Regions from separate parts of the Fenollaria sporofastidiosus genome, predicted to be linked through region 1. Evidence: riboswitches for the same ligand, from Rfam matches in the RefSeq annotation. Region 1 holds a riboswitch; each other region holds the start of a gene.
The links. Region 1 has a riboswitch for cobalamin ahead of KO172_RS03710 (energy-coupling factor ABC transporter permease). Riboswitches for the same ligand answer to the same signal wherever they lie in the genome.
Positions count from the first base shown of each region.

Region 2: another riboswitch for cobalamin. It lies ahead of KO172_RS03050 (ABC transporter substrate-binding protein); the one in region 1 lies ahead of KO172_RS03710 (energy-coupling factor ABC transporter permease).
Region 3: another riboswitch for cobalamin. It lies ahead of KO172_RS07800 (sirohydrochlorin cobaltochelatase); the one in region 1 lies ahead of KO172_RS03710 (energy-coupling factor ABC transporter permease).

Region 1 covers NZ_OW968186.1:788,446-794,481, reverse strand. Annotated here, with positions in the region: gene cobA (uroporphyrinogen-III C-methyltransferase) at 1-299, opposite strand, end outside; gene hemC (hydroxymethylbilane synthase) at 292-1,194, opposite strand; gene KO172_RS03730 (precorrin-2 dehydrogenase/sirohydrochlorin ferrochelatase family protein) at 1,163-1,756, opposite strand; gene KO172_RS03725 (energy-coupling factor ABC transporter ATP-binding protein) at 1,737-2,549, opposite strand; gene KO172_RS03720 (CbiQ family ECF transporter T component) at 2,554-3,234, opposite strand; gene KO172_RS03715 (energy-coupling factor ABC transporter substrate-binding protein) at 3,250-3,543, opposite strand; gene KO172_RS03710 (energy-coupling factor ABC transporter permease) at 3,530-4,240, opposite strand; cobalamin riboswitch at 4,323-4,515, opposite strand; gene KO172_RS03705 (ArsR/SmtB family transcription factor) at 4,636-4,977, opposite strand; gene rsmA (16S rRNA (adenine(1518)-N(6)/adenine(1519)-N(6))-dimethyltransferase RsmA) at 4,967-5,827, opposite strand; gene rnmV (ribonuclease M5) at 5,820-6,036, opposite strand, start outside.
Region 2 covers NZ_OW968186.1:657,595-663,630, reverse strand. Annotated here, with positions in the region: gene KO172_RS03060 (ABC transporter permease) at 1-609, opposite strand, end outside; gene KO172_RS03055 (ABC transporter permease) at 609-1,526, opposite strand; gene KO172_RS03050 (ABC transporter substrate-binding protein) at 1,527-3,071, opposite strand; cobalamin riboswitch at 3,141-3,275, opposite strand; gene KO172_RS03045 (ABC transporter ATP-binding protein/permease) at 3,730-5,460, shown strand; gene KO172_RS03040 (amino acid ABC transporter ATP-binding/permease protein) at 5,450-6,036, shown strand, end outside.
Region 3 covers NZ_OW968186.1:1,565,222-1,571,257, forward strand. Annotated here, with positions in the region: gene cbiD (cobalt-precorrin-5B (C(1))-methyltransferase CbiD) at 1-72, opposite strand, end outside; gene KO172_RS07785 (precorrin-8X methylmutase) at 69-695, opposite strand; gene KO172_RS07790 (nucleotide-binding protein) at 688-1,989, opposite strand; gene KO172_RS07795 (pyridoxal phosphate-dependent aminotransferase) at 1,986-3,002, opposite strand; gene KO172_RS07800 (sirohydrochlorin cobaltochelatase) at 3,006-4,382, opposite strand; cobalamin riboswitch at 4,543-4,708, opposite strand; gene cbiB (adenosylcobinamide-phosphate synthase CbiB) at 4,755-5,714, opposite strand; gene KO172_RS07810 (cobyric acid synthase) at 5,695-6,036, opposite strand, start outside.

The sequences.
Region 1 (6,036 bases):
TCCTCAGAACCGCGTCCAAAGACAAGCGGGTCGCCTCCCTTTAGTCTAACTATGATCTTGCCTTCATCACGTGCGCACTTAAGCAGAAGCTCATTAATCTCATCTTGCTTCCAAGAGGACTTCATCCCCTCTTTGCCGACGTAGAATACATTTGCGCCTTCCTTCTTTTCATTGAGCAAGTTGTAATTGATAAGCCTATCGTAGATAATGTAGTCCGCCTTTTGTATTAAGCTTAGCCCCTTTATAGTAATTAGGCCCTCATCACCAGGGCCCGCTCCAACTAAATATACCTTAGCCATCTATCTCACCTTTAATCACTTCAGTGTATTTTTTCACATCACGCGCATAGCTTTCTTTGTCCGTATCAAAGTCTAGATACTTGTACCTCTTTAGGTCGTCTGATGCCATAAAGGCCTTGACATGTGCCTTATCGCCCTTTGATACTACATGTATACCAAGCGGCTTGTTGCACGATGCGCCCGACTCACTAAGAAAGGCTCTCTCGATGTCTACTTCAAAATCAGTTTTCGCATCCCTTATAGACATTAGCATCTGTTTTAGCTCGTGATTATTCGAGTTAAGTTCAAGAGCTATAACACCTTGGCATGGCGATGGTAAAAACTCGTCCTCATCTAAGTCTATGAGTCTACCTTTAAGCTCATCATTTAAATCGAGTCTATCTATAGCCGCTCTTGATAATATAATAGCGTCGAAGCCCATCTCATCAAGCTTTGCTACTCTCGACTCGATGTTGCCCCTTATCTCAGAAACTATGTAGTCATTGTCCTTTTGCCCAAGTAAGAACTTGCGTCTTAAGGAGCCGGTAGCAACCTTCATGCTGCGCTCAAGAGCCGTCTTACCACTATGCACTCTGTTAAGAACAACTATGTCATTTCTTCTTGCTCTCTGACCAAAGTATATGATCTCAAGACCAGGCGCAAGCTCAGAAGTCATATCCTTTAATGAGTGCACAGCGATGTCGATCTTGCCATCAACAAGTGCTTCTTCAATCGCCCTGACAAAGACACCCTTGCCACCCATCTGGCGTATGGATGTCTTCTTGTCGATATCTCCAAGCGTCTCTATGCCCACAACTTCGTAGTCAATGTCGTAGTAATTTTTTAATTTATCAAATACAAGCTCAACTTGCTTCAGCGCAAGCCTACTTGTCCTCGTTCCCACCTTTAGTTTCAAAGTCTTCAAACTCCTTTATATAGCTTAAAATTTCTTCTTTACTGTAAGTCTTTATCTTCTTAATCTCGTCTTGTCTATGGCACTTTATGTAGCACTCTCTTAGCTTCGATGCTAAGTCTAAAAACTCATCATCATATACAGCGTAGCTTTGCATCTGGTCCATAATCGTTTTGTTTAGATCAGGAAGCCTTCCACCTGTCGATATGGAGATGTCTATGCCGCCAAGCTTCTTCATGTTGATAGAGTGAAATTCAGAGTCGTCCTTCTTGTCACACCTGTTATATAAGATGCCAAGCTCCTTCGCATCACGTGCAACTCTATCGTTAAGCTCTTCATCATCAGTCGCGATAAAGACTAGTAAGGCTCCTTCTATGTATTCTTTTTTGTAAACACCCTTTATCAGATTTGCTCCTTCGCAGGCAAAGCCATCTATGAAGTCCTTAGCAACGACAGTAAGCTTTGCTCCTTCACTAAGAAGCGTTTTAAACTTTCTTAAAGCGACAGACCCGCCACCAACTATGGTAACAGGTCTATCCTTTATATTAAGAGCTATGCTTAGCATAAGCCTTTAATCTCTCTATCATTTGATCGTTGTTCTCAAAGAAGTCAAGACCCATAGCATTAGCAACCCTAACACATATAGGCAGCTCTTGATTGGCGCGCTTAATAAGATCTTCATCCTTAAAGATCTCATACTTATTGCCTTCCTTGATAATCTTTGCGTCCTTAACTACATATATGTAGTCAGCCATCTCATAACAAAACTCCATATCGTGAGTAGATATTAGAAGCGAACTATCCTTCGCAATAGAAGCGATAGTCTTCTTAAGTATGCCGATAGACACAGGGTCAAGTCCTGCAGTCGGCTCGTCCATAAGGATGTACTTTGCACCCAAGGCGATCGCCGAAGCGATGGCAACCCTCTTTTTTTGTCCATAGCTTAAAAAGTGAACCGGCTCGTCCTTTAGCTCATATGCGTTTGCATTCTTAAGCGCCATCTCAACCCTTGCCTTGACAGTTTCTTCGTCGTAGCCAAGGTTTCTAAGCGTAAAAGCAGTGTCATCAAACACGTTCGAGTAGAAGATTTGATTGTCCGGGTCTTGAAAAACCATAGTAACGTTCTTTCTATAATTCAAAAGACTCTTCTTGTCGTAGCGAAGAAGCTCACCATCAACAAGTATCTCGCCTTTGTCCCTCTTTAGTAGCCCAAGTATGTTTTTAAATAAAGTAGTCTTACCGGCACCGTTCTCACCTATAATCATGGTGATGGCGCCGTTATTAGTCGAGAGGCTTACTCCGTCTAAGACCTTTTGTCCACTCTCATAAGTATATTCTAAATTTTTTACTTCTAACATATAATCACCTAACCGGAAATTCCCCATTGTATAGCTTGATATTTAAAGCATTAATCATCTCTTCGTTTCTCTTAAATATACCTAAGACCATGTTCTCAACAAAGATCTTGATAGACTTAAACGATGTCTTAGTGTTTATAAAGCCAAACTTTATCTCAAGACAGTTTATGTTTGTTTGCGCCTCTTCTATGATGATGAAGATGAAGCGGTAAATAAGCATAAAGAGCTCGATGAAGATGTTTGGCAGATGCAAGCTCTTGAAAACTTTGATTATATCGACCATGGGTGTCGTTACACTTAAGAATATGACCGAAGAGGTCGCCGCAAGAGATCTCATAAACACGTTAAGAAACAGCATCTCTTGCCCCTCAATCACTCCAAAGTATATGCCAAAGATGTTTATGGAATAGACAAAATGATTTTCTTTAGAAAAACCAATTATCAAAAATATTGTTCCTAAGAATATGAATATAGTCGGAACTTTAATAAATGATAAGACGTTTCTTACTTTAAACTTTGCAAATGCAAGCTCTAAGAATATTATTAAGATGAATATGCCTAAATTTACATATATATTGTCAAGACCAATAGCTAAAACTAGCATAGCTAGGCAGAATATAAATTTATATCCTGCCTTGATATGCCTTAAGCCGTTGGTATATGCGAACTGATCAATGAGTAGCAATTTACCTAAGCTCCTTTATTTATCTTTTTCCTTCTTACTTGCATCTCCCTTCCAGCTGCCAATGATGTAGCCAATAGCTCCAGCACCGATAGCAGCTTGAAGACCAAATAACAAGGATTCAACTTCGCCCGATGGTGGTTCCCAAAGGGACTCGAACCATGGCTCATAGCCTGGTTTTAATGCTTCAATCTCTTCACTTGCGGCATCATCAGATCCGCCATATTCGCCTTGAACGAAAACAAGTGGTAGTACAACAAGTAAGATAGCAAGTATGATTAAAATCAAATTAGTCTTCTTATAATCTTTCATTTGTAAGTACCCCCTCACCTTTGTATCTAACTATAAGGTTAACAATAACAACAGTTAGTAAACCTTCAACTATAGCGATAGGAACTTGAGTAACAGCAAAGATAGATAAGAACTTACCTAAAGCAGCTGTAAATCCAATTCCTTCGTGGTAAACAACAGCAAGTTGAGTTGCAGTAACAACATAAGTGAATAAGTCACCAAGAGTTGCTGCTAAGAATACTGCAAGGCTTCTATTTTGTTTCTTTAACAAGTGATAGATGGCAAAAGCTAAGAATGGTCCAGCTATAGCCATAGAGAAAGTATTAGCACCTAAAGTAGTTAAACCACCATGAGCTAATAACAAAGCTTGGAAAATTAAAACAATTAAACCTAAAACGGATGTTTGAAGTGGTCCAAATAGTATTGCACCAAGTCCAGTACCTGTTGGATGTGAACAGCTACCTACTACTGAAGGGATCTTCATAGCAGATAGTACGAAGATAAAGCCACCTGCAAGTGCAAGTAAAACTTTCTTCTCGTTTGAATCAGAGTCTTTAGCAATTTTTCTTATACCAAGTATGATGAATGGTAAAGATACAAGTCCCCAGATTACGCACCACTCTTTAGGAAGGTAACCTTCCATGATGTGCATTGCGAATGCGTCTGCGGACAATAAAATTAGTGAAAGACTCATGAGAATGATACTTTTCTTTCTCATAAATTATTCCTCCTTTTATTTCCCCACGCAAAGACTCCTTTTGAAAATCAAATTGATTTGGAAAAGAACCTCTCTTTGCCGAAGGTGTTTCTCGATAAAGTAAGGTTTTCCGGCTAGCGCTTTAATCCCTTGTAAACGCCTTCCCATTATGGATGAAATAACAGTGACATAAGTGTTTACTCAGTATGCGCCAACGGCAGCGGCGACTGCGTTTTTAAAACTTCCCTTAAACGATATCAATATAATTATATCACTACAGAACTTAGAATGCAAGGTTAATACTCATATTGATGGATGTATGTAGCATATTTATTTAATCTAATTAAAGACTAATTTACATACAAGCCATAAAAAATCTGCCACCATTATAGTGACAGATAATATATCGATTACTATTAAGCTTTTTCTTTTGCGTGTTCCAAGCCTTGCTTGTATAACATAAGCACGTGCTCGTCATCTAGTGAGTAGACAAGTTGCTTGCCGTCTCTTTCGTACTTAACGAGGCCAAGGTTTCTTAGTATCCTTAGGTGGTGACTAACAAGTGGCTGTGTCATACCTAGTGCGTATGAAAGATCTGTTACACACATCTCGCTTAGGCTCAGTGCGTGTATGATTTGTATTCTGGAAGGCTCGCTAAGTGCTTTCATAATGTCTGCTAACTTCTCAACTACCTTGTAGTCGATGTTATCATTTTTAATCGCATCCAGTTCTTCCTGTGTTAATACTTTACTTTCCATATATTCCCTCCAAGTCTCTCGTTATACTTACAAAGTCATCGAAGCTTAGCTCCTCTGCCCTTGTGTTCTCGCCTTTCTTAATGGCTTTAAGTGCATCTATTGTGTGCACCTTATCTATACCCACTTCGCTATTAAATAAAGCGTTCGCAAGTGTTTTTCTTCTCTTCATGAAGGCTGCTCTAATTATCTTTAAGAATAGCTCTTCGTTTGCCAAATCTTTTTTCTTCTTTTCTATATATAAAACTGCTGAGTCCACCTTTGGCTTGGGGTAGAAACAGTCCTTTGACACATTAAATGCTATGCGCACATCTCCATAGGCACGTGTAAATACCGATATGCTGCCGTAGTCTTTTGATTTTTCATCGGCGACTATCCTTTGAGCGACTTCTTTTTGTACCATAACCGTGATGGATTCAATCTCTAGCTTTGATTCGAGCAAAAATGTAAGTATGGGTGTCGTCACATAGTATGGAAGGTTGGCGCATACCTTGAAGGGTCCTCCCGTCAATGCCTTGATCTCGTCTTCTGTGGCATTCATAAAGTCCTTGTAAATGACTGTGGCATTGTCAAAGCGTCCAAGTGTCTCCTTGTGTATCTCTTTAAGCGACTCGTCAAGCTCAAAGGCAATGACCTTCTTTGCGTGCTTTGCTAGCTCTTCTGTCAAGGTTCCTATGCCAGGACCTATCTCCATAACTGTAGTATCCTTTGTGATGCCGCTCTCCTGTGCTATCTTTCTAATGATATTGCCATCGATCAAAAAGTTTTGTCCAAGCGCTTTTTTAAATTCAAAGCCGAAGTCCTCTTGCAGCTCCTTGAGTCTTGCTATGCTATATAAACCTTTCTCAGTCAATTTTCTTCATAGCCTCCACAAAATCTTCTCTCGAAATTTGATAATAGTTTAGTGCGTCGAGCATCTTTTTTGCGTTTGAATTAGAAATTTTTAGTAGGCTCGCAAGTTTTTCGCGCCTTTCACTAGAACCATCTGCGCCTAAAAGACCATTATCAAACAAATCCTTCGATGTATATAGTACGGTCCTCTCTTCTGTCGATGCTCTTGCG
Region 2 (6,036 bases), 130 kb from region 1:
TATAAATGTAAGTGAAGCATATGCCAAGATGTGATTTGATGCCTTGTTACCCATAAGGTTTAGGCTCGGTGCAAGAAGCTGTGGTAGTAGGAACTTTCTCATAATGTAGGAGTTTGGCGCTTGCAGCATTCTTAGTGTATCAACGTAAGGGTCCTTTAGTATAATCTCGCTTAGTTTGTAGCTTTGATTAGCAAAGAAGCCTAGGTTTGAAAAGCCAAGTGCAAGTCCAACCGCAAGTACTGAGTCTGTGAAGACTATGGACGCGATCAAGGCGACTATGAAGGTAGGTATGATAAGCGTTAGGTCGGTTAAGAACCTGATAATGTTTAGTGCAAAGCCGCCATAAAAGCCTGCGACTATGCCTAGAAACATGCCTAAGATATACGAGACGGCGCTTGCTATCACAACTACATAGAGTGTTCTTAAAAAGCCTTGTGCCATGAGCGAGAAGATGTCGCGGCCAAGGTGGTCTGTGCCCATGATGTGCTCAGCCGATGGCGGAAGAAACTTGTTCTTGATGTCGACGAACTTCGGGTTTTGCGTAGGTATTATTGACAAAACTATCGCCACGAGTAAAATGATGACTACGGAAACTATAGCTTTTTTCATTACGCACTCCCCCTTCTAATAAAGACTTTTGAAAACACTGTGAATATTAAATGCACAAAGAACATCCATATGATGATCATCATTATGTATGTTTGTATGATTAGGTAATCTCTGTGCGCTATGGACTCGATTAAAAGTGCCGAGAGTCCCTGTATAGATAGAGCGAACTCAACAACTGAGCTGGCACCTATGACGTAGGCGCTTTGACTTATTAGTAGACCTGTTAAGCCTTGTAAGGGCTCGTGGTAGCAATACTTTAAAAGCGCTCTTTCTCTTTTGTAGCCTCTCTCAAGGTAGAAGCTGAAGAATGGCTTTTTCATCACTTCCAAGAAGTAGATCCTGACTGTTCTTGACATCGGCCCTATAAGTGGAAGGCCGACGAAGAAAACTCCGACTGCTAGACTTGCTATGGAGCCTGACTTGAAAAATTTGATAAACCTGTACTTCACTCCGAAAAAGTAGACGAAGAGTATGATGAGTATAAAAACAGGCACTGTCTGCGTGAATAATGCTAGTGCCCTTGTTAGTTTATCAAAAAATCCACGCTTCAAACTGGCAAGGTAGCCTAGCCAAAAGGCTAATATACTTGCGTATACTAGCCCAAGTAAGCCAAGCAAAAGTGAGACTGGAGCTCTTCTTAGTATTTCAGGCTTAAGATTGACGCCTGTCATGTAGCTTTTGCCCCAATCACCCTTTATAAAATCTCCTATCCAGTCTAAATACTGTGATATAAGCGGTTTGTCAAGACCAAATTCTTTTTTTAAATAGTTTACGTTCTCCTCAGTGGCAGGTAGGTTTCTTTCGCTAAGAGCCATCATCACCGGGTCTCCGCTCATAAGCCTAACTATGCCAAAGGCAATAAGTGAGCCTACGAAGAAGATCAAAAACCATTTGCAAAAAAAGTTTATGACTTTCATCTATCTAACTGTTAGTGTTGGATTTGTTACAAAGTAGTCGCCGTTCCAGATTTCATAATTCTTGATATTGTCAGAAAGCATTACGAACCAGTGTGGGTCAACTGTGTATAGTATTGGAAGGTCTTCGTAGATCTTTGCTTGAATTTCTTTTGAAAGCTCGTCTCTCTTAGCAAGGTCAGCTGTAACGCCAAGCTCGTCTATAATCTTATCAACTTCAGCATTTGAGTAGTAGCTGTGGTTCTTAACAGCGTCAGTCTTGAAGTGTTGAGCAAAGAAGTAGTGTGGGTTGCCACTTGCTGTTGGGTTTTGAGCGTATAATAATATATCGTGATTGCCCTTAGCAGCTTCTTCGTCGATGCTGTCAGCTAGTGACACGCTTGCTTCGATACCTACTTGCTCTAAGTCAGATACAAGCACTTGACCTATAACTGGTAGGTCTGGTTTCGCAGAGTATGTTAATATAGTAAGCTTAACAGGCTTGCCGCTCTTGTCCATAAGCTTGTCGCCTTCATAAGTGTAGCCAGCAGCCTTGAATTCTTCCTTAGCATTTTCTATGTCATAAGTTAATTTTTGATCGCCATTGAAGCTAAAGTTCTTTGCGAATAGTCCAGTAGGCATGTCTCCACCGCCAAGTGCGTCAATAATCTCTTGTCTATTAACAAGAAGGTCAAGAGCCTTTCTGAAGTGAAGGTCATTTAAGTGATCTCTCTTAAGATTTAAGAAGCAGTAGTATTGGTAGCCTGCGTTGTAGTCAAGCGCCTTAAAGCCCTTGTCTTTTAAGCCTACAGCTACATCATTAGTAAGACCAAAAGCAAGGTCTACTTCGCCACTTTCGTAAGCAAGCTTAAGAGCGTTGCCGTCCTTGAACGCCTTTATAGTGACAGTCTCAGGTCTAGCTTCAAAGCCATCGTAGTATTCGTTTCTTTCTAGTACAACTTCAGCGCCTGGTTTAAGCTCTTTAATCTTGTAAGCGCCAGTGAAGATGTACTTATCACCATCTTTCTTGAACATAACATTAGTCCATTCAGCAAAGATGGATTCAAGATTAACAGTAGGAAGCTCAGTAACGATGTCTACCTTGTAATCTTCTACTGGAGTGAAAGTAATCTTACCAGCAGAAGCACGAGCGAACTCGTTGTTTTCCATGATCATGTTCATAGCTTCAGAGAATGCCTTTGCATCAACTTCGCTGCCGTCAGCAAACTTAACTCCTTCGTTTAGTTCAGCTGTGAAGTGAGTTTCATCCTTAGCTTCGATAGACTTAACGAATCTCGACTTAAGAGTACCATCAGCTTGTAGTGTGTATACGTACTCGCTAATGCCGTGGTTAGTTATACTCCAACCATTGGCTCCGTCAAGTGGATCGTCACTTGAGATAACCCAAGTTTGACCAACAACAATTTCATTAACGTCAGCCTTTTCATTAGCTTCAGTTTTTTCGCTAGCATTAGCATTGTCACTAACTTCAGCTGGCTTTTCATTTGATTTGCAGCCATATGTGAACACTAGCGACAATATGACTACTAAGAAAATAAGTTTCTTCATAAAATCTTTCTCCTTTAATAAGATATAGTATAGAATTAACTGTGCTAAAAAAACTAGCCTTGCCCTGAACCGGAACAAAACTAAAGTACAAGTATCGGACTTATGCATAAATGCAAATACCGTAGCGGCACTGTGTAGGATTCTAACCTACTTCCTTGTTATATTCTATCTGAGCACATTATAACGCATAAATTTTATTAAGTCAATCAAAATGTATAAAAAAGAAGACATCATACGATGCCTTCTTGTATATAGTTTATTTAATTTCTAGCCAGTTTTTTAATAATTAATGAACTAATCTTTGTATTCACAATCAGCCAATTCAAGTTTTAATGCAAGAAGTGTTTTCCTTCGCTTGCTGGTCTACGAAAACTGATAATTTCTAAGCAAAGTATCATTGCGAATAATTTCTTTTTCATTTTTCCTCCTTGTTTTTCCTTCGTATAATATGTATTTACATATGTTCTTACTATTCATCATATCACCCTCACCATAGAAATACAAGTCTTTATGGGTATTTAACACAATTGTAACAAATCACTACTACAATCACACTGTATTTCATAAATTTATAGAAAAAGCGCTTGCTTTATGTTATACTTATCTTATTAGTTCATGCTAATGTTTATGTAACGACTATATACAAAGGAGAGAATATATGCTTGATAAATATTTATTCAAATCTATAGGCAAGGCGAAAAAATACATACTAAGCAGTGTCTTTATGATGATGCTACGCGTTGTAGGGACTGCTCTACTTGCTTTTGCCTTCGGCTCTTTAGCTGAGGCTCTTTACTCTAAAAGTACCATTGACATAAAAAAACTTCTAATAATCTTTGTCCTTGGTATTGCTATCAGGGTCCTTGCTCTATACAAGGTGACTGACTACCAATCGAACATCATTGGTGAGGTGAAGGGTAAGCTTAGAGAAAGGCTCATCACTAAGGCGGCCTCGATTGGTCCCAGCTACAAGGAGCAAATCTCGACTGCGACTCTAATCAATCTAGGCTCGGACACTATTGAGCAGCTGCAAAACTACTACGGACGTTTCTTGCCTGAGTACTACGGCGCTTTCGGTGCGAGTCTTGTTAACTTTGCTATCTTGTCATACATAGACTGGCGCGTTGGACTAGTCTTCTTAGTTTTAATGCCTATCATACCACTACTTTTGAAGTTTATCTTGACTATGGTTGGACGCATGCAAAAGAAGTACTGGCGCAAGTATCAAGATGTCGGCGAGCTATTCTTAGACAGCTTACAAGGCATCACTGCTCTAAAGATATTCAGAGCGGACATAAGGAGGGCTGAGGAGCTTGACGAGAAGGCTGAAGACTTCAGAAATGAGACTATGCGCATACTTGCTATGCAGCTAAACTCTATCACTCTTATCGAGTGGATCGCATACGGCTCATCGATTGCGTGTATATTCACAAGTCTTTATGTGTATACTAAGACTGGACTTGCTCTAAACTTTTTGATTATGATACTGATTATGTCGATGGATGCGTTTAGGCCGATGATCACTTTGACGTCGAGCTTTCACGTTGCAATGACTGGTGTTGCTGCTGGCAAGACGCTTATCGATTTTCTAGAACTAAACGAGGATGATAGAGAAGCTCAGTTTCCTAATGATAAGGATCTTAAGCTAAGTGTGAAGAAGCTTTCCTACAAGTACCCTGACGGGGACTCTTATGCGCTTAATAATATCACGATCGACTTTCCTACTCAAGGATACATCGCTCTTGTTGGTGAGAGCGGCTCTGGTAAGTCGACTCTTGCAAAGCTCATCTCAGCTGCGATGAGAGGGACGAGTGGAGATGTATTTATTGGAAGCGCTCCATATACTGAGCTTGCTTCGGCATCCATCGCCAAGAACGTAAACAGGATCACGCACAACGCGCACATCTTTGAAGGTGCTTTAAGGGAAAACATCGTCATGGCAAGGGATGATGTTAGTGACAGTGCCATATACACAGCTCTGAAGAAGGTTAATCTATATGATGAGATTATGGACAAGGGCGGCCTTGAAATGCCTTTATCAAGCGGCGGACTAAACCTTAGCGGCGGCCAAAGGCAAAGGCTTGCTCTTGCTAGAGCCATGGTCTATGACCCTAAGATCTTTATCTTTGACGAGGCAACTAGCAACATTGATATAGAAAGTGAAGAAATAATTTTGAACAATATTAAAGAGATTGCGAAGGAAAAACTTGTCATCATAGTAAGTCACCGCCTTTCATCGATTAAGGACGCTGACAAGATCTATGTCATGGCAAAGGCTAATCTCGTAGAAGAAGGTACGCACGAGACTCTTATGAAGCAGTGTGGCGAGTACAAGCGCATTTATGATGCGCAAGAGAGCTTGGAAGGAGGTCTTAACGATGCAAAGTAAGAGAGATGGATTAAAAGTAATTTCGAAGCTAGTAAAAGTTGTTAAACCTCTAAGTAAATACATGGCAGTGGCTGTTTTAGCAGGATGCATCTCCTTCCTCTTCTACACAGCCATCGGCGTTCTAGGTGCAAGGCTTATAATAGAGTACGTTGAAGGCGGCTCAAAGGCTGCATTTATCATGAAGATAATGGCTGGAGCTGTCATCTTAAGGGGCTTATTTAGATATCTTGAGCAGTACATGAATCACCTCATCGCCTTCAGAGTCTTGGCTCTATTAAGAAACAGGGTCTTCGCAGCGATTCGTAGACTCGCACCAGCCAAGATTGAGATGATGAACAAAGGTGACCTTATCAGCGCCATCTCATCTGATATGGAGCTTTTAGAGGTATTCTACGCGCACACCATATCCCCGGTTTGTATAGCGATCATCACCAGCCTTGTATATGCACTCGCCTTAGGACAAATATCTCCTCTAGCAGCAATTGTAATGCTTGTGGGTCACATAGCCATCGCCGTGGTCTTGCCAATGGTATTCTCATCTCTTGCAGGAGATGCGGCAGCTGAAACGAGACGCAG
Region 3 (6,036 bases), 780 kb from region 1:
AACTGCTGCACAAGTGCCTGTCGTATAACCATATCTAAGGCTCTTGCCATCAACTATATCGTACTTATTCATTTTCTGTATAAGATATATAAAAGTGCGTTGATTATGGACGCTGCTACGTTTGAGCCGCCCTTGTTACCAACTGTCGATATTTGAGCAATTCCTACTTCTCTAAGTGCTTCCTTCGACTCAGCTGCTCCTACGAAGCCTACTGGCACGCCAATAACAGCCTTAGGATGAATTTTTTCTTCCTTGATCAGTTCTATGATTCTATATAGAGCTGTTGGCGCATTGCCTACTGAGTAGATGGCGATGTCTTCGCCTATAGTCTTATCTATGGCTTGGTAGCTTCTTGTTGTGCCTTTTTCCTTAGCAAGCTCCCTTACGTCGTCGTCCTTGATGTGATTAATGATCTCACAGTTAAGCTTTTTTAAGCTAGTTTCATTCACGCCTGCCATAGTCATCCTTGTGTCAGTATAAATCTTGGCGCCGTTCTTAAGTGCATCAAGTGCTTCATCAAGGAAATTATTTCTTATATCGATTATGTTTTTATAATCAAAGTCGCCTGTCGAGTGAATCATTCTCTTCACTATAAGCTTTTCAGTATCAGTAAATTTTGTTCCTACAAGCTCCTTGTCGATTATGTCCATACTTGTGTTTTCTATGTTCATAGGGTTGTTATCGTAATTATACATCCTTTTCACCTCTTAAACTATCTATCTTTTTATAAAAATACTCTTCATCTTGAACAAAGGAAATGTTTTGCTCGATTGCAACTATGTTATCATCTGCAAAAGAGCTTGTCCAAGTGTCATCTCTATATGGCTTTTCTACCTTAAATAAATTAAACTCGTTATCATTTAAGCTGCTCTTATGAAATTCTTGTGAATAAAAAATTTTATCCGTATCAAAGAAAAAATTCTTTCTAAGTGGCTTTAGATATGCATAACCAAAGTTATGAAGCCTCTTTTCGCTCACAGCCTTGCCCTTTATAAGACCAAGCATCTTGTGCTCATTAAAGCTTTCTGCTAAGAAGTATGTTGCCTCTCCTTCGGTAAATATCTTTCCTCCGTCTTCATAATATTTCTTTATGCTTGCTAATGATTTAGATTTTTCTATTATGTCTAAGTGATCTTTTAAATTTCCACTGCCGATATATAATAAGTCAGCTTCAGGCACTTCTTCCTCGTCTAGCACCGAAAAGTACTTCACAGTAAAATATTTTTCTAGAAAATCAATATTCTCTTTGTAATAGAAGTTAAATACCTTGTCATAGGCAATTGCCACAGTAGTCTTTGACTTTGGAAAATCTATTTTATCTCCTGTCTTTGCCACTTCGAAATATTTTAAAAGTTTCTCAAAATCAATTGCCTTTTCTAATTTCGCAGCTATCCTATCGAGCTTCTCATCAAAAGCCTTAATATCGCTTGGAAGCTCTAGTCCAAGATCCTTATCCTCTATGACAAAGTCCTCGTCAACTTCGATATTGCCAAAAACTTCTAAACCAAGTTCCTTCTCGACTAAGTCTTTGTATATTGCATAAAGCTTTGCATGCGTCTTATTAAATATAACGCCAACTATATTATCAGCGTAGCACATAAAGCCTTTTAGCTTTGCAATAAGTGAGAACATCTCGCCCTTTGGTGTAAGCACTAAAACTGTTTTTAGTCCCAAGGCCTTTGCGTTGGCATATGACGATGCCTCCATGGTGTTATATATGCCGTCAAGGTAGCCCATGACGCCTTCTAATACGCAGTAGTCTGCACACCCCATACCTACTTCAGTAGCGCCACTCTTTTGCATAAAGATGTCGACATTACCATAGTCCCCCTTCGATGCAAATGAGCCAAGCTTTGAATCGATAAAATCGGGCCCACTCTTAAGATACTTCACCTTATTATTTTTATTTGCAAGCAGTCTTGCTAAAGCTAAACTTATAGTTGTCTTGCCGCTATTTGAATTCATAGCAGCTATGCATATGCCTTTCACTTCTCTATCTCCCTTAGTTTTTCAAGTAAATAATCATTCTCTTCACGAGTTCTTATTGCAAGGCGCACATAGTCGTTACTTATGTTCTTGTAACCTTGCATCCTTCTTATTAATATACCCTTTTCAAGCATAATCTTATACATTTCTTCGTCACTATGTTTTTTTAATCTAAGCAAATAGAAATTGGCATCGCTATCACTCATCTCAAAATTGTCATAGCTCTTATATGCTTCTTTAAGTCTTTCTCTTTCGTTTTTATAATACTCTTTTGTTTTTGCTATATAGTCCTCGCTTCCCTTTAATAGCCTCGATGCTTCGTTTTGTATAAAGCCTATAGACCAAGCAAGGCTTAGCTCATCGTAGTAGTCCTTAAAATCCTTTGGTACATAGGCAAAGCCAAAGCGTACTCCCGGTAAGGCAAAGGTCTTAGTCATCGCTCTAAGAACAATCACGTCCTCGTCCTTAAACAAGTCTATGCTGTCATACTCATGCATAGTAAACTCTATAAAGGCCTCATCGAGTAAAAGAGTCGCGCCATGCTCCTTACAAATCTCTTGAGCTTTAATTAATTCTTCCTTCTTAAGCAGCCTTCCATTAGGATTATTTGGGTTAGTTAGTATAATTAGGTCGCCCTTCTTTAATATATCAAGCTCATCATAGTCAATCATAAAGTCTTTATAATTTATTCTAATCAAATCTTTTTTATAAACACTTGCTCTAAGCTCATACTCATAGAACGAAGGGTCAAAAATAACCACTCTACTTGCCCTGTATATCGCCTTATCAATTATCTCTATAGATCCATTGCCCAAGATAATGTTAGACGCATCACAAGCCAAATAAGTGGCTACATTGTTAATCGCTTCCCTCTGTTTTATATCAGGATAGACATTGACATAATCAAAGTCTTCCTTAATATTAGAGAAAAGTATTTCGTTCATATTAAATACATTGATGTTAGAGCTGAAATCTATGAGTTTTTTGTCATAATCATAAAAATTTGCTCCGTGCATAATTTACTTCCTTTTCTTTAAGTAGAATAGCGATATATAATCGTTATCCTTACGTATTTCGTCCTCATCCGTAAGATACATTTCGTTTGGCATCGATATCCTCTTAAAATATTCTGCTTCGTAAGTATCTTTAAGTTCTAAAACAGCTTCCTTGTTAATGGTGCCCTTAAGTATAACAGCTCTGTCAGGCTTTGCTGCCCTAACTAGCTCTGTGTTGTCACTTATCACAAGACTCTCGCCCTTTTCAATAAGCGGCTCTTTATTCATTGCACTTAATGCTACAAAAGATGGCATGCCATTAATAATATTTATATTTATCTTCTTATCAAGTATCTTTGTTAAGTTCATAGGTGTCGAGAAAACTGCTGCATCACCTATAGTTACAAAGCTTACGTCTCTATACTCTTTAAGCGCTTCTTCAAGTTTTGCCTTTAGCTCCCTATATAAAGCATCTGTAGCATTCTTCATGTCAAATGGCATCTTTATGATAGGTTTATCTTCTACATAGCTCATAACTGTGTCAAGAGCAAGATTGCGGCCTCTATTGTCAAGAACGAAGACAGCATTTGTATTTTTCAAAGTAAGTATAGCCTTAACAGTTAATAAGTCTTCATCGCCAGGACCAACACCAACTATATTTAGTAGCGGCTCTTCCATGGCCTTAACTTTTTCTATGCAGTCGTTTAAGATATAATCTTCTTCGCCAAGACCCTTATCTATAAGCTTCACTTCGTAGCCAAGCTTTTCTAGTTTCGACTTTATTGAGTCATCATCGTCAGGAGCAATGTCTTCAAGCATATGAACGCCTGAAACTAGCATGAATGGCCTTAGATATAAAGTTTTTGTGTCTTTAGCTAAATTTTTAACAACGCTATCAAGATCAAGATCACCCTCTATACTCATCATGTGATATTTATTGTTCTTTTCTCTAAAAGCTTCGTCAATATCTTCATATATCCTATCGGCTACATGATAAGTACCATGACCAACGTAGATGAACTCTTCGCCTTCATTTAATTTAAAGGCTGTCATGCCATCAATAAGCTTTGCTATATCCTTAGCGTTACTGATAAATGGAGTAGTAAGTCTGTTAGAAACATCTTTTAGCTTCTTATACTCTTTACCTGGAATGATGTTTGTCGAAACGACTCTTATATCGTTATATCCAGCCTCTTTCAATTCCTTGATTGCTTCGCACTCATTATTAAAAGACATGCCTTTCTTCTCTAGTATCTTCTTAACTATCCTAGAAGTAAAGCATATCTTTATCTCGCAGTCCTTAAATTCATTTTTAAAGCCACTCACAAACTTGTCAATGACTCTTTCGTGTTCTCTAAGCCTTGTTGTACCAAAAAAGCTTAATAGTATTGCCTTTTTCATAAATTCCTCCATTATATGTACACGAGAGGAAAAGAAAAATAGGAGAAGCGCGCCTTTTCCTCTCGTCGGTTTTTTGGAAAATAAAAATCCTTGAATAGGGGTATCAAGGATATAAAACATACATATTTAGTAAGTTTTTCCTTCCCACCGAAGAAGTAACTTTATACGAACGTTCTAAAGATATCCTGACTTATAGATCAACCTCATCTAAACCTTCCCAGTTTCCCAGTGGTATACATAGACTCGTCACTATTTACAGTAGCGGGGGCTGTGCTGGACTTACACCAGCTTCCCTTTATGGTGAACATTCAAAAATTACACATATATGATATCATATATGTGTAATTATTTCAAGTGTATTAATAAATTTTTTTATTTTAATATTAATTTTAAATATATAACAGCGATCACTAATACTAGCAAGGCTAGTGCCTTATACATCGCTTTTATGGTGAAATAAACGCCATTTTTATTTACTTCGCCATCTATGTCGCCAATATATGGTTTATCGACTATCTTAGAAAAATATTTGTGCGGTCCACCTAAACGAATTTTTAAAAGTCCCGCTATGGGCGCTTCAAGGAAGGCACTATTTGGACTTGCGTGTGCATATCTATACTTAAAAAACGTTTTGCACGCGTAGGCGATGTTTTTATTGAAGATGTTAGTAATTAATATAAGAAGCGCACTTAATCTTGCTGGCACTAGATTGACTAGGTCATCTATCTTTGCTGCGAAAAAGCCAAGATCGCCATATTTTTCATTCTTGTAGCCCCACATCGAGTCCATGGTATTGATAAATTTATAAACCAGTCCAAGTGGTGTATATATCGCGATGTAGATAAGCGGTGCTATTACACCATCTGAAGTATTTTCGGCGACTGTCTCTATACATGCCTTAAGTATCTCTTCTTCACTTAGTTCACTTGTATCACGGCCAACTATGTAGGAGAGTCTCTTGCGTCCTCTCTCTAGCGAATGCGCTAGCTCTTTTACTACCATATCTGCTTCGAAGTGAAGTGAGCGTGCTGCAAGGCAGACGTAGACCATGTATGAAGTGTAGATTAGATACAAATATTTATTGATCTTAAATAATATTATTGCAAAGCATCCGAATAAAAATGCAAGGCTAATGTTGAATAATACTGAGACTAGTCCAAGCAGCTTCAAAAAACCACCTCTTGCCCCTGTCCTTCGAATTAATTTTTCTTCAAAGCTAATGACATTACCCATGACCTTAACTGGATGAAAAAAGTTATATGGGTCGCCTAAGATTAAATCAAGCACCACACCTATAAGTATGGCGATGAGCTTATAAGCCAAGTATTGCATTTAATTTATCTATGTCGATGGCTTCTTCAAATACTTTAGCTAGCCTATCGATTTCATTATTCATCGCATCGTGCTCTGCCATGTGAGCATTGACAGCCTTCTCATAATCATGAAGCGAGTCTTCGTCCGCTATCTCAAGCTTTGTATATGGTACTATGCCAAGACAGTCAAGACCTGTTAGCTCGTGAAGCTTTTTGATGCCCTCATCAAGTAGGCTCGCATCGCCCCTAAATTTATTGATGATGTAGCCTTTTATCCTCGCTCTATCTTTTTCATCAAGTATCATGTATGTGCCGTAGATTGATGCAAAGACGCCGCCCTT